Linked DNA regions of Pararhizobium capsulatum DSM 1112. The protein of the gene in region 1 binds, or shares a complex with, the protein of each later gene. Links are inferred from orthologs where the notes say so. Each region holds a gene or a part of one and is shown on either strand. Other genes may lie near its edges. The genes, in order: QO002_RS18815 and accD.

What was found.
Region 2: the proteins of QO002_RS18815 (region 1) and accD are in contact, whole or in part, in a solved structure (PDB 8UXZ), measured with the Escherichia coli proteins. The link is inferred for Pararhizobium capsulatum DSM 1112 from one-to-one orthologs.

What each region holds. Positions count from the first base shown.
Region 1 is NZ_JAUSVF010000001.1:3,904,826-3,912,607, forward strand. What follows is about bases 467-3,348. They hold QO002_RS18815 (acetyl-CoA carboxylase carboxyltransferase subunit alpha), read left to right. Parts: upstream 467-1,371; coding sequence 1,372-2,325; downstream 2,326-3,348. Other genes in these bases: xerD (site-specific tyrosine recombinase XerD), read left to right, coding at 467-1,305; QO002_RS18820 (L,D-transpeptidase family protein), read left to right, coding at 2,560-3,348. In the rest of the region: QO002_RS18805 (hypothetical protein), read left to right, coding at 206-355; more of xerD, read left to right, coding at 352-466; more of QO002_RS18820, read left to right, coding at 3,349-4,038; QO002_RS18825 (sulfurtransferase TusA family protein), read left to right, coding at 4,038-4,274; QO002_RS18830 (CobW family GTP-binding protein), read right to left, coding at 4,288-5,424; QO002_RS18835 (D-alanyl-D-alanine carboxypeptidase family protein), read right to left, coding at 5,464-6,534; QO002_RS18840 (M20 aminoacylase family protein), read left to right, coding at 6,718-7,782. UniProt on the Escherichia coli protein: Component of the acetyl coenzyme A carboxylase (ACC) complex. First, biotin carboxylase catalyzes the carboxylation of biotin on its carrier protein (BCCP) and then the CO(2) group is transferred by the carboxyltransferase to acetyl-CoA to form malonyl-CoA.
Region 2 is NZ_JAUSVF010000001.1:402,037-408,897, forward strand. What follows is about bases 3,869-6,861. They hold accD (acetyl-CoA carboxylase, carboxyltransferase subunit beta), read left to right. Parts: upstream 3,869-4,905; coding sequence 4,906-5,817; downstream 5,818-6,861. Other genes in these bases: trpB (tryptophan synthase subunit beta), read left to right, coding at 3,869-3,939; trpA (tryptophan synthase subunit alpha), read left to right, coding at 3,944-4,783; QO002_RS01865 (bifunctional folylpolyglutamate synthase/dihydrofolate synthase), read left to right, coding at 5,831-6,861. Outside these bases: phaZ (polyhydroxyalkanoate depolymerase), read left to right, coding at 1-548; QO002_RS01835 (DUF2852 domain-containing protein), read left to right, coding at 694-1,122; QO002_RS01840 (M48 family metallopeptidase), read left to right, coding at 1,213-1,971; QO002_RS01845 (phosphoribosylanthranilate isomerase), read left to right, coding at 2,048-2,722; more of trpB, read left to right, coding at 2,719-3,868.

The DNA.
Region 1 (7,782 bases):
ACGACGGAAAGCGTCAAGGGATTGGGCTGTGAGAAAGGTGGCCCCAAGCGCCTTCTTCTTGCACTTCCAAACCTGCATGATCATATAGACCGCGTACCTAAAGCGCGTCGCGATCCTCCAGATGCGCTTTAGGTCTTTGTTTTTGCGCATGCCGTTATCGCAAAACCGCTGCACACTTTTGCGCGACATGCTTCAGGAGTTGAAAATGCCCAGCCTGTTCCGCTTCCTGTTCATTTGCGCGGTCATTGCGGGCGTCATCTATGGAACCATGCTGGCCCTCGTGACCTTCGTAAACCCCGTGGAACGGGACGTGACCATCCGCATTCCCTCCGAACGGATCAACAAGCCCCAATGAGCGATTTTTCAGGCCTTCACGTCGAATCCTTCCTGGAAATGATGAGCGCCGAACGCGGCGCGGCAAACAACACGCTCGTCTCCTACGAGCGCGATCTTGAGGACGCCTGCTCGTTCCTCAAGACGCGCGGCGTCAAGGCGATCGAGGCGGGCTCCGAGGACCTGCGCGCCTATCTCGCCCACCTCTCGCAGCAGGGCTTCATGGCCTCCTCCCAGGCGCGGAGGCTTTCGGCGCTCCGGCAATTCTACAAGTTTCTCTATGCCGAAGGCTTGCGGCGCGACGACCCGACGGGCGTGCTTGATGCGCCGAAGAAGGGCCGCTCGCTGCCCAAGACGCTCAGCGTCGATGACGTTACCAAGCTGATCGAACGCGCGGAACTCGAAGCGAAAGAAGCGGGGCCGGCAGCGCTCGCAAAGCTGCGCATGCATGCACTGATCGAGCTGCTCTACGCCACCGGCATGCGCGTGAGCGAACTCGTCTCGCTGCCGGCAAGCGTGCTTTCACAAAACGGCCGCTTCCTTGTCGTCAAAGGCAAGGGCAACAAGGAACGTCTCGTGCCGCTTTCCCGCTCCGCGATCAGCGCGGTCGAGACCTACGGCAAGGCACTCACAACGGAGACGGCCGCAAACGAGAAGGCTGAAGACAGCCCCTGGCTGTTCCCCTCCTCCGGCAAGGCGGGCTACCTACCCCGGCAGGTTTTCGCGCGCGACCTCAAGGATCTGGCTGCGCGTGCCGGGATAAGAGTGGCGACGATCTCGCCGCATGTGCTGCGTCATGCCTTTGCAAGTCATCTTCTTGCCAATGGAGCCGACCTGCGCGCCGTGCAGGAACTCCTGGGCCATTCGGACATTTCAACAACACAAATCTATACGCATGTGCTGGAAGAGCGGCTTCACCAGCTCGTCCAGAACCATCACCCCCTTGCCAAACAGGCGAAAAAACGGGATTAGGACCGCCAGAACCCTTGGATCGCGCCCAGCGCGCCCATTGGCGCAAAACGATCGGAAACGTATCTCATGCACAACTACCTCGATTTCGAAAAACCCATCTCGGATCTCGAAGGCAAGATTCACGAGCTGAAGAAGCTGGCCGGCGAAGACGAGAGCATCGACACGAGCGATGAAGTTGGCCGTCTTGAAGTGCGTGCGCGCGAGGCGATGGTCGATATCTATTCCAAGCTCAACCCGTGGCAGAAGACCCAGGTCGCGCGACATCCGCAGCGTCCGCACTTCGTCGATTATGCCGCCGGTCTCTTCACCGAATTCACGCCGCTCGCCGGTGACCGCAAGTTCTCCAACGACGAAGCCATCCAGGCGGGCCTCGCCCGCTTCCGCGGCACGCCCGTCGCCGTGATCGGCCAGGAGAAGGGCAACGACACCAAGTCGCGCATCAAGCACAATTTCGGCAGCGCCCGGCCAGAGGGCTACCGCAAGGCGATCCGCGTCATGGAAATGGCCGATCGTTTCGGCCTGCCGCTCGTGACCCTCATCGATACGGCCGGCGCCTATCCGGGCATCGGTGCTGAAGAGCGTGGCCAGGCGGAAGCCATCGCCCGCTCCACCGAGATGTGTCTCAACGTGAAGGTGCCGATCATCTCCGTCGTCATCGGCGAAGGCGGCTCCGGCGGCGCGATCGCGATCGCGACCGGCAACCGCGTTTACATGCTCGAGCATTCGATCTACAGCGTCATCTCGCCGGAAGGTGCAGCCTCTATCCTGTGGCGCGATTCCACCCGCGCCCGCGAAGCGGCGACCAACATGAAGATCACGGCCGAGGACCTGAAGTCGCTCGGCATTATCGACGGCATCATTTCAGAGCCTGTCGGTGGCGCCCATCGCGATCCGGATGCGGTGATCGAGCGGACCGGCACTGTCATCGCCGACGCGCTGAAGGAAATGTCCGGTCGCAACGGCGAACAACTGCGCTCGGACCGTCGCCAGAAGTACCTGAATATCGGCCGCCATCTCTAATCAGGATGGGGTTCCGTAGATGCAGGCTGGCAACGCTGCCAGCCTAACTGTGGGAAATACGGCAATAAGGTGAGTTAAAGCCAAATCTTGGCCATAATCATAGGGTCAGGGAATGGTAGGCACGGGGCGGGCCTGCAAGGTTAATAATTTGTGAAGTATAAGGACGTATTGATTCCGGTGCTCCGTCTCGGGGAATCAGTAGATTTGACTGCAATTCATAATGGGCTCTTGCCAATGCGTCTGAGAAATCTCGTTATCATAGCTGCCGTCGCTGCCCTGCTTGCAGGCTGCACGAACGAGACGCTCGATGCATTTGATCAGGCCGACGTCGATATCAAGAGCGTCAAGAACAAGACAACATACGAGCTTTCCGGCAAAATCGTCGCCAATATGCGGGCGGCAAATATGCCGAAGAACTCTCCGGTCATGATCCGCATCTTCAAGGAAGAGGGCGCTCTCGAAATCTGGAAGGCGACCGCCGACAACCGTTTCGCGAAACTGCGTGAGTACAAGATCTGCGCCTGGTCCGGCAAGCTCGGCCCCAAGGTCAAGGAAGGCGACCGCCAGGCGCCGGAAGGCTTCTATCCCCTTGGCCCCGGCCAGATGAACCCGAATTCCAGCTATTATCTCGCCATCAACACCGGTTTCCCCAATCGCTACGACCAGGCGAATGGCCGCCATGGCACCGACCTGATGATCCATGGCGCCTGCTCGTCTTCCGGCTGCTATTCGATGACCGACGAGCAGATGCAGGAAATCTTCGCGCTCGCACGCGACGCCTACAAGGGCGGCCAGCAGACGATCCAGCTTCAGGCCCTGCCCTTCCGCATGACCGCGGAAAACATGGCCCGCCACAAGAACAGCCCGAACATCGAATTCTGGAACATGCTGAAGGTCGGCTACGACCAGTTCGAGATCACCAAGCGGCCGCCGGAAGTCAACATCTGCGAAAAGAAATACGTCTTCAACCAGCAGACTGACGGCAAGTTCAATCCAGCCAGCCAATGCCCGGCTATGTCGACGCCATCAACGATGCAGGTGGCGCTGGCGAGCTACAACAAGAAATACGACCAAGACTACACCAAGGCCCTGAAAAAATACGATGGCATGGTGTGGTACGAGCCGAGTGAAGCCGAACGCAAGGCCATTGTCGCCAAGCAGCGCGTCGGCAAGGAACTCGCCTATGCGCCGACCGGCACGTCGCTCGACGCCGGCAAGCTGATGAAGGCCGAGGAACTCGAAAAGCTCGAAGCAAAGCGCGCCGAACTCGCGGAAGCCAAGAAGGCGATCGAGATCCAGACGGCCGAGCTTGAAAAGAGCACCCGCGGCGGCAAGAACGTGCCGGTTCCGGTCGAAAACCCGATGCCGCGGCCAATCGAGCAGGCGTCTGCCGAAACGACGACGGCCAAGAAGAGCTTCTGGAGCCTGTTTGGCGCCAGGGACGTAGCGGAACCGCAACCAGCCCCCGCCTCGACATTGGTTGAAGGTGGACCGGATGCGGCTCAGCAGCCAGCCCAGCAGACCGCCTCCGTCCCCGCACAGCCTGAGAAGGCCGTGCAAACGTCGGCGACAGAAGCAAAGCCTGCCGCCGCAGCAGCGGCTGCCCCGCAGGCCGCACAGGCTGGCGACATAGCGGCAACCGATCAGGCTGTCATCGGACAGCCGGAAGAAGCCCCCAAGAAAAAGCCGTTCTGGAAGTTCTGGGGCAAGTGATGCCCGATACGGATGCCGTGGTTTATGACCTCAAGGGGCTGAAATGCCCCCTGCCGGTCCTGAAAACCCGCAAGCGCATGCGCACGCTCACCCCCGGCGCACTGATCGCGATCGAAACCACTGATCCGCTGGCGGTCATTGACGTCCCGCACTTCTGCAACGAGGACGGCCACACGCTGGAGCAGACAGATGCCGTGACCGGCGGCCACCGCTTCCTCATCCGCAAGAAGGCGTAGCGAGCCCGGACAGTTACATCTTCAAACCGGGAACCGCGAGCGGATTGTCTTCCAGCGCCTGACGATCAGCCCGGTCGATGGAGGGGCGGCCGGTGAAGGCATTGAAGAGATCACGCACAAAAGCCTCTTCCAAACCCTTGGTGATGATCACCATGCGGGTGCGCCGGTCATTCGGATCGGGCCAGGCGGCCAGCCGCTGCGGCGGATGGAAGACACTCTGGACACCGTGGAGGATCAGCGGTCGCTCCGGCCGGTCGGACATCGCAACGACGGCCTTCATGCGCAGGAGCTTTTCACCATGCGCCGAGCGCAGCAGATCAATGAACATGTCCAGCGCCATCGGATCGATCGGCCGGTCATGGACGATGCTGAAGGAACGGATATCCGAACCGTGACGGTTCTCGTCATGATGGTGGTGATGATCGTGTCCATCATGATCGTGGCCGCAATGATCGTGGCCAGCATGATCGTGGCGGGCTTCGTCCTGCAGCCAGCGGCCGACATCGGCAATCTTCGTCGTGGGATCATAGAGGCCGCAGTTGAAAAGCTCGGCCTTGCCGGCGAAGGGCGTGTCGCCGTCAATCAACTGGGCGCGGGGATTGAGCGCCAATAAGCGTGCCTTCAGGGCTTCAATGGCTTCAGCCGAGGCGAGCGTGGCTTTCGACAGCACCAGCCGGTCCGCCATCGCCACCTGCTTGGCGGCCTCTTCGTGATTGTCGAGCGTCGAGACGCCATTGACCGCATCGACGACGGTCACAACGCCGTCCAACTGGTAGCTCTGCGCCAGGATGGGATTGCCGATGACCGATTGCAACACCGGCGCCGGATCGGCAAGGCCGGTTGTTTCGATGACGACGCGCTTCAGCGGCCGGATGCGGCCCGTCTGCATGCGGTCCATCAGATCCGCGAGCGTATCAACGAGCTCGCCACGGACGGTACAGCAGACGCAGCCATCGGCAAGCTCGATGATACCATCGCTGGAGGCTTCGACCAGCAGATGATCGAGCGAGACATCGCCGAACTCATTGATGATGACGGCCGTATCGGAAAGATCCGGATCCTTCAGCAGCCGGTTGAGCAGCGTTGTTTTGCCGGCACCGAGAAAACCGGTCAGGATCGATACCGGCACCGCGTTCGAAGATGCAGTCATGAAATGTCCGATCGGATAAGGCGACGCCCGAAGCTGCTTTTAGAAAGTCGGCCGCGGAACCGGGATCGGCACGTTGGCTGCATCCCCCTGCCCGCCGGCCACCTGGCCCTTGGTGTCAGTGGAGCCGCTGCCCGGCAGCAGTTCGGCCGAAACCAGCCGCAGGGGCCGGTCGATCTGGTGGATGAAGGGCGACAACAGCTTCTGGCGACCCGCCTCGTCGCGACCTTCGCTGCGAACCTTGGCGGCATGGGCCGAGCAGATTTCCTTGCTGACATCCGCAACCGTATCGCGGGTCTCGCCATAAGGCGCAATCTCGCCGAGGCCCGGCTTGCTGGCGCTGCTTTCGGTGAGCGCCATCTGCAACAGGCGTGCGGATTCATCGGCACGGCCACCGAGGCTGTCGGCACCCAGCACCACCGAGACGACGCTGCGGCCATTGCGGGTCGCGGATGAAACCTGGTTGAAGCCGGAAGCGCAGATGAAGCCGGTCTTCATACCATCGGCACCGTCAAAGCGGCCGATCAGCATGTTGTAGTTGGGAACCTTTTTCTTGCCGGTCTGGAAACCTTCATAGGCGAAGTAAGGCGCATATTGCGGGAACTCGCGCTTGATGGTGATGGCGAGAACCGCGAGATCGCGCGCCGTCGTGTATTGTCCCGGCGCCGGGAGGCCGTTCGGATTGACGAAATGCGACGACGTCATGCCGATGCGGCGCGCTTCCGCGTTCATCATATCCACGAAGGCTGGCTCTGAACCAGCGACCGTCTCGCCGATAGCAACCGCGACGTCGTTGGCGGATTTGATCAGCATCATCTTGAAGGCGCTGTCGAGCGTCATTGCCTGACCGGGCTTAAGGTACATCTTGCTCGCAGGCTCGGCGGCGGCGTTCTTGCTCATGACCACCGGGCTCTCGATCGTGAGGCGCCCGGCCTTAATGGCGCGGAAGGCCGTATAGGCCGTCATCAGCTTGGTCAGCGACGCCGGATACCAGCGCTGGAAGATATCTTCCTGCTCGTAGACCTTGAGCGAGCTGACATCGACAACCAGCCGCGGGTTGGCCGCTGCCGGCAGCATGCTCGACATGAGCGTTGCGCAGCTCGCCGCCAGAATGGCAAACCTTCTGCCCCAGCCGCCCATACGATTTACCTTGTTCACCACAATAGAACCTCGAAAAATCGGGAATTGCCTCGTGTCGTCCCGCTATTTAACCTATATGGCAAGGTGATGGCAAAGACCTTTCTTTCAGTGTCCAAGCCATTTCCATGCCCCGCAAAGGACCGACAGGAAAGAACAATGCCCATTCTCAACCGCGCCGCCGAACTCCAGAACGAAGTCACCGAATGGCGACGCCACCTGCACACGAAGCCGGAACTCCTGTTTGCGGTGGAAAATACGGCAGCCTTCGTCGAAAAGAAACTGAAGGAATTCGGCGTTGACGAAATCGTGACCGGTCTCGGCCGCACCGGTGTCGTCGGGCTGATCCGCGGCAATCTCGGCGAAGGCCGCACCATCGGCCTGCGCGCCGACATGGATGCCCTGCCGATGACCGAGACAAGTGGCAAGCCCTGGGCATCGACCACGCCGGGCAAGATGCATGCCTGCGGCCATGACGGCCACACCGCCATGCTTCTGGGTGCCGCGAAGTATCTTTCGGAAACGCGCAACTTCAGGGGCGCTGTTGCTGTCATCTTCCAGCCGGCAGAAGAAGGCGGCGGCGGCGGCAACGAGATGGTCAAGGACGGCATGATGGAGCGCTTCTCGATTGTGGAAGTCTACGGCATGCACAACATGCCGGGCATGCCGGTTGGCGAGTTCGGCAGCCGCGTCGGCCCGATCATGGCGTCGACCGACGAATTCATCGTCACCATAGACGGCCGCGGTGGTCATGCCGCGCAGCCTCACAAGACGATCGATCCCATCGTCATCGGCGCGCAGATCGTCAACGCGCTGCAGACGATCGCGTCCCGCACCGCCGATCCGCTGGCCTCGGTCGTCGTCTCCGTCACCAAATTCAATGCGGGTTTTGCCCACAACATCATTCCGGAGCAGGCCGTGCTGGCCGGCACCGTGCGCACCCTGATGCCGGACATGCGCGACATCGCTGAAAAACGCATCCAGCAGATCGCCGAAAACCTCTGCGCGGCCTACGGCGCCAAGGCAACCGTCCGCTATATGCGCAATTATCCGGTGACGGTGAACCACGCCGCAGAAACAGCGTATGCGCTTGAGGCTGCACGGTCGATCGCCGGTGAAAATCAGGTTTCCGATGGGCTCGACCCGATGATGGGCGGCGAGGATTTTTCCTACATGCTGCAGGCGAGACCCGGCGCTTTCGTCTTCATCGGCAATGGAGATACG
Region 2 (6,861 bases), 3.5 Mb from region 1 along the record:
CCGGCTTCCTGCGGCCGGTCTATCCGGGCTTCCTGCAGCTTTCCGGCTTCATGTCGATGAACCTCGACCGTCACCTCACGGCGACCAAGGATTTCTTCGAGCATCTGGTGAAGAACGATGGTGACGCCGCCGAGAAGCATCGCGACTTCTACGATGAATACATGGCCGTCATGGATCTGACGGCAGAATTCTACCTGCAGACGGTCGAAGTCGTGTTCATGCGCCATGCTCTGCCGAAGGGCGAGATGATGCATCGCAACCAGCGCGTCGATACTACGGCGATCCGCAAGGTCGCCCTGCTGACGGTGGAAGGCGAAAACGACGATATTTCCGGCGTCGGCCAGACCAAGGCGGCGCAGACGATCTGCACCAATATCCCCGAAGACATGCGCATGCATTACATGCAGCCGGATGTTGGCCACTACGGTGTTTTCAACGGCTCGCGGTTCCGCCGCGAGATCGCGCCGCGCATCGTTGCCTTCCAGCGACAGCATTCGCGCCGGGCAAAGCCAGTCGGCCGTGTGATCAAGGGTGGGAAGCCGGGCTGAAGAACGCGCCTTTTCCGATTTTAGACATGTCGATCAGGTGCTTGTTCGATTTTGCAAGCACCTGGCTTGCGGCAGGGTTCGGCTGTTCCCACATCGTAAAGAGCAGGCCCACAGGGGGCCTACTTTTGAGTGAGGACTTCTGAACATGAATCAATCCGCATTGATCCGTCCGGACTGGACTCCCGCAACCATTGCGCTGATGGTGCTTGGCTTCGTGGTCTTCTGGCCACTCGGTCTGGCCATGCTTGCCTATATCCTCTTCGGTGAACGGCTGAAATCGTTCAAGAAGGATGCCAATTCCACGGTGGACGGCGTGTTTTCTTCGTTCAAGCGTGGTGGCCGTGGCTATTGCCGTCCGCAGTTCCGCACCGGCAACGTCGCTTTCGACGATTGGCGCGACGCCGAGCTGACCCGCCTCGACGAGGAACGCCGCAAGCTCGATGAAATGCGTGAGCAGTTTGACGAATATGTCCGCGAGTTGCGCCGGGCCAAGGATCAGGAAGAGTTCGACCGCTTCATGCGCGAACGCAATTCCGGTGGACCGGGTTCGGTGCCGGGCTTTCCCGCCCATTGAGGACAAAAACCTGAAAGCCGGCGCTTCCATGAGGCGCCGGCTTTTCAATTGCCCATGCGCAAACCTGCCGAATCGGTTATCACGGATTTCATGTTTTCCCTGCTTCGCAAGACATCCGGGGTCAAGAAAAGCCCGCAGCCGACGACGCGCATGATCGACGTCGCCGGTCGGCCGATGCCGCTGACCATCCGACAGAATGCGCGCGCCACCCGCATGACGCTCAGGATCGAGCCCGGTGGCCGTGAGCTCAAGATGACGATCCCGACCGGCCTTCCCGAGCGCGAAATCAAAGCCTTTCTCGACCGTCACCAGGCCTGGCTGATGACCAAGCTTGCCCGTTTTTCCGGTGAAAGCGTCCTGGAGGAGGGCGGCACAATCCTCATTCGCGGCATTGCTCACCGTATCGAGCGCACCGGAAAGCTTCGCGGCTTGACGGAGATGGTCATGGTCGGCGAAGACGCCGTCCTGCGGGTCAGCGGTGGGCCGGAGCATCTGCGCCGCCGCATTGCCGATTTTCTGAAAAAGGAAGCGCGCAAGGATCTGGAACACCTGGTCGGTATCCACGCCCGTATCGTCGGGCGCAAGGTGAAGTCGATCAGCTTCAAGGATACGCGCAGCCGCTGGGGTTCCTGCGCTGCCGATGGCGCCTTGAGTTTTTCCTGGCGCATCGTCATGGCGCCGCCGAAGGTGATCGACTACCTCGCCGCCCACGAGGTTGCCCACCTGCGCGAGATGAACCATGGGCCGGATTTCTGGGCGCTTTGCGAAGAGTTATGCCCCGCAACGTCAGATGCCCGCCGATGGCTGAAGCGCAACGGCACGATGCTCCACGCAATCGATTTCGATTGAGCGCAAAGCCCTGAATACGGGCATTCAGGCACTTTTTGGCTCGACTCACGCAACTTTTCATGCGACGTCCCCTGCTATGACGACGGAAGTAAAAATTTGTGGTTTGAAGACGGTCGGGGCCGTCGAGCGCGCAGTCGAATTGGGTGCCACCCATACCGGCTTCATCTTCTTTGAAAAAAGTCCCCGCAACATCGAACCTGACGATGCTGGACGCCTTGCAGAGCACGCGCGCGGCAAGGCGAAGATCGTGGCCGTCACGGTTGATGCCGATAACGACTTTCTCGATGAAATCGTATCGGCACTCTCGCCCGATATGCTACAATTGCACGGTAGCGAGAGCCCCGAGCGGGTCCTGAACGTCAAGGCGGTCTATGGGCTGCCGGTGATCAAGGCGTTATCGATCCGTGATGCTGACGATCTGAAGAGGATCGAGCCCTATATCGGCATTGCCGACCGTTTCCTTTTTGATGCGAAGCCACCCAAGGGATCGGAGTTGCCCGGCGGCAATGGCGTCTCTTTCGATTGGCAGTTGCTTGGTGCGCTTGACGAAAGCGTCGATTACATGCTTTCCGGTGGATTGAATGCGGAGAATATCGGTGAAGCCCTTGCGCTGACAGGTGCGCAGGCTGTCGATACCTCCTCCGGGGTGGAAAGCGCACCCGGGGTCAAGGACCTGAAGCGCATGCAGGAATTTTTCGAGGCGGTGGCCCGCGGGCCGTTGCAGAGGATAGCGCCAGGGAGCGGGACGTGAATCAGACGCCAAAATTGAACTCCTTCAAGGCAGGGCCTGACGAAGACGGCCGCTTTGGCATCTTCGGTGGGCGTTTCGTTGCCGAAACGCTAATGCCGCTGATCCTCGATCTTCAGGATGAGTGGAACAAGGCGAAGACCGATCCGGAATTTCAAGCCCAATTGAAGGATCTCGGCGCCCATTATATCGGCCGCCCGAGCCCGCTTTATTTTGCCGAACGCCTGACGGCCAAGCTCGGCGGCGCCAAGATCTATTTCAAGCGCGAAGAGCTGAACCACACCGGCTCGCACAAGATCAACAATTGCATCGGCCAGATCTTGCTTGCCAAGCGCATGGGCAAGACCCGGATCATCGCCGAGACCGGTGCCGGCCAGCACGGCGTTGCCTCGGCCACTGTCGCCGCCCGCTTCGGCCTGCCCTGCGTGGTCTACATGGGTGCCACCGACGTTGAACGCCAGGCACCGAATGTTTTCCGCATGAAACTGCTCGGCGCCGAAGTGAAGCCGGTGACGGCTGGCAGCGGCACGCTCAAGGACGCGATGAACGAGGCGCTGCGCGACTGGGTCACCAATGTCGACGACACCTATTATCTGATTGGCACGGCCGCCGGCCCGCATCCGTATCCCGAGATGGTTCGCGATTTCCAGGCCGTGATCGGCCAGGAAGCCCGTGCCCAGATGCTCGAAGCCGAAGGCCGGTTGCCTGATCTGGTGATCGCTGCCGTCGGTGGTGGCTCCAACGCGATCGGTATCTTCCATCCGTTCCTCGATGACGAGAGCGTCAAGATCGTCGGCGTCGAAGCTGGTGGCAAGGGCCTTGAGGGTGACGAGCACTGCGCTTCGATCACAGCCGGCTCGCCGGGCGTGCTGCATGGCAACCGCACTTATCTGCTGCAGGATCGTGACGGCCAGATCAAGGAAGGCCACTCGATCTCCGCCGGTCTCGACTATCCGGGCATCGGTCCGGAGCACTCCTGGCTGAACGATGTCGGCCGCGTCGAATATGTGCCGATCATGGACCACGAGGCGCTGGAAGCTTTCCAGATGCTGACGCGCCTCGAAGGCATCATTCCAGCGCTTGAGCCGAGCCATGCGATCGCTGAAGTGATCAAGCGCGCGCCGAAAATGGGCAAGGACGAGATCATCCTGATGAACCTCTCCGGCCGCGGCGACAAGGACATCTTCACCGTCGGCAAGATACTGGGTATGGGGCTGTAGGAGCATGACCGCACGCATGGACAAACGCTTCGCCGATCTGGCGGCCGAGGGCCGGCCGGCCCTGGTTACCTATTTCATGGGTGGCGATCCCGACTTCGAAACGTCGCTGGCGATCATGAAGGCGCTGCCGTCTGCTGGCTCCGACGTCATCGAGCTTGGCATGCCCTTTTCCGATCCCATGGCGGATGGTCCTGCTATCCAGCTTGCTGGACAGCGCGCCCTTAAGGCCGGGCAGACGCTTGAAAAAACATTGGAACTTGCCCGTCGCTTCCGCGCAGATGACAAGGACACGCCTATCGTTCTGATGGGGTATTACAACCCGATCTACATCCACGGCGTCGATCGCTTTGTGGTCGATGCGCTGGAAGCCGGCGTCGATGGCTTGATCGTCGTTGACCTGCCGCCGGAGATGGACGATGAACTCTGCCTGCCGGCACTCGCCAAGGGCCTGAACTTTATCCGTCTGGCGACGCCGACTACCGATGACAAGCGGCTGCCCAAGGTTCTCCAAAACACCTCGGGTTTTGTCTATTATGTCTCGATGAACGGCATCACCGGCTCGGCGCTGCCGGACCCGTCGCTGATCGGCGGCGCGGTACAGCGGATCAAAAGCCATACGAACCTTCCTGTCTGCGTCGGTTTCGGCGTCAAGACAGCGGAGCATGCCAGAGCAATCGGCGCGTCCGCCGATGGGGTCGTTGTCGGTACGGCGATCGTCAATCAGGTGGCGTCCAGCCTGACCGGTGACGGACAGTCGACAGGTGCAACGGTACCGGGGGTCGAGGCCCTTGTTCGTGGCCTTTCGGCAGGCGTTCGCGGCTCAAGGCTTGCAGCGGCCGAATAAATGCCCACATTCTGGGGCATTCCGCTGTCAAGATCAGCGAATGCGCTGGATGAAGTGAATAAATGCGTCCCTGGCCCGGCGGATAAGTGCAGGGGCCGGATGCAACCATTCAGGAGTTTGCAGTGAACTGGATCACAAATTACGTCCGCCCGAAGATCAACTCGATGCTCGGCCGCCGCGAGGTTCCGGATAATCTCTGGATCAAGTGCCCCGAAACGGGCGAGATGGTGTTCCACCGCGATCTCGAAGAGAACAAATGGGTTATCCCGGCATCCGGCTATCACATGAAGATGCCGGCAAAGGCCCGTTTGAAGGATCTCTTCGATGACGGCGTCTACGAAGCCTTGGCCCAGCCGAAGGTGGCGCAGGATCCGCTGAAGTTCCGCGATTCGAAGAAATATACCGACCGGTTGCGCGACAGCCGCGTCAAGACCGATCTCGAAGACACGATTGTTGCCGGTATTGGCCGCATGAAGGGTGTAAAGCTTGTTGGTGTGGTTCACGAGTTCGCTTTCATGGGCGGTTCGCTCGGCATTGCTGCGGGTGAGGCGATCATCAAGGCCTTTGAACGCGCGATTGCGGAAAAGTGCCCGCTGGTCATCTTCCCGGCTTCCGGCGGTGCGCGCATGCAGGAAGGTATCCTGTCGCTGATGCAGCTGCCGCGCACGACGGTTGCCGTGCAGATGCTGAAGGAAGCCGGTCTTCCCTATATCGTCGTCCTCACCAACCCGACCACGGGCGGCGTCACCGCATCCTACGCGATGCTGGGCGACCTTCATATTGCCGAGCCGGGTGCGGAAATCTGCTTCGCCGGCAAGCGCGTCATCGAGCAGACGATCCGCGAGAAGCTGCCGGAAGGTTTCCAGACGTCGGAATATCTGATGGAGCATGGCATGGTCGATATGGTCGTCAAGCGCCATGATATTCCCGATACGCTTGCCCGCACCCTGAAAATCCTCATGAAAAAGCCGGTCGATGCTGCCAAGCTGAACGGTAGCGGCGTGGCCGTCGTGCCGATCGCTGCAAGCGCCTGATCGGAAGACGACCATGATGACGGTTGACGTCAGCGAGGCCGGGCAGGAAATCGAAAAACTGCTCGCCCTCCATCCCAAGGGTTTCGACCTGTCCCTCGACCGCATCACCCGGCTTCTCGACAGGCTGGGAAATCCACAGGATCGCCTGCCGCCGGTCGTCCATGTGGCAGGCACCAACGGCAAGGGTTCCGTGACCGCCTTTTCGCGAGCGATTCTGGAAGCCGCGGGTCTCAGCGTCCACGTCCATACCTCGCCGCATCTTGTCAACTGGCATGAACGCTACCGGCTGGGCCGCAAGGGCGGGCGCGGCGAGCTGGTGTCCGATCCGGTTCTGGCCGACGCCATCCGCCGCGTTGCGGACGCCAATGCCGGCGAGAAGATCACCGTCTTCGAAATCCTCACAGCCGTCACCTTCGTCCTGTTCTCAGAGCACCCGGCCGACGTCGTGATCATCGAGGTCGGGCTTGGTGGCCGTTTCGATGCAACCAATGTCATTTCCTCGCCCGCCGTTTCCGTCATCATGCCCATTTCACTGGATCATCAGGCCTATCTCGGTGATCGGGTTGAGCTGATTGCGGCGGAAAAGGCGGGTATCATGAAACGCGGCCGGCCGGTGGTGATCGGCCATCAGGAAGAGGACGGTGCGCGCAGCGTGCTTGTCTCCATCGCTGAGCGGCTGGGCTGCCCGCTTTCCGTCTACGGCCAGGATTTCATGGCGCATGAAGAATATGGCCGGCTGATCTACCAGGACGAGGATGGTCTTGCTGACCTTCCGCTGCCGCGCCTGCCGGGCCGCCATCAATATGCCAATTCCGCGGCCGCGATCCGCGCCGTCAAGGCTGCCGGCTTTTCGCCAACGGATATGGAAATCGAAAAAGGCCTGACATCAGTCGAGTGGCCCGGCCGCCTGCAAAGGCTGACAGACGGGCGGCTTGCTGCAATTGCTCCGAAAGGCGCTGAAATCTGGGTCGATGGCGGACACAATCCAGGCGCAGGACAGGTCATTGCCGAAACCATGGCCAATCTGGAGGATCGCGATCCGCG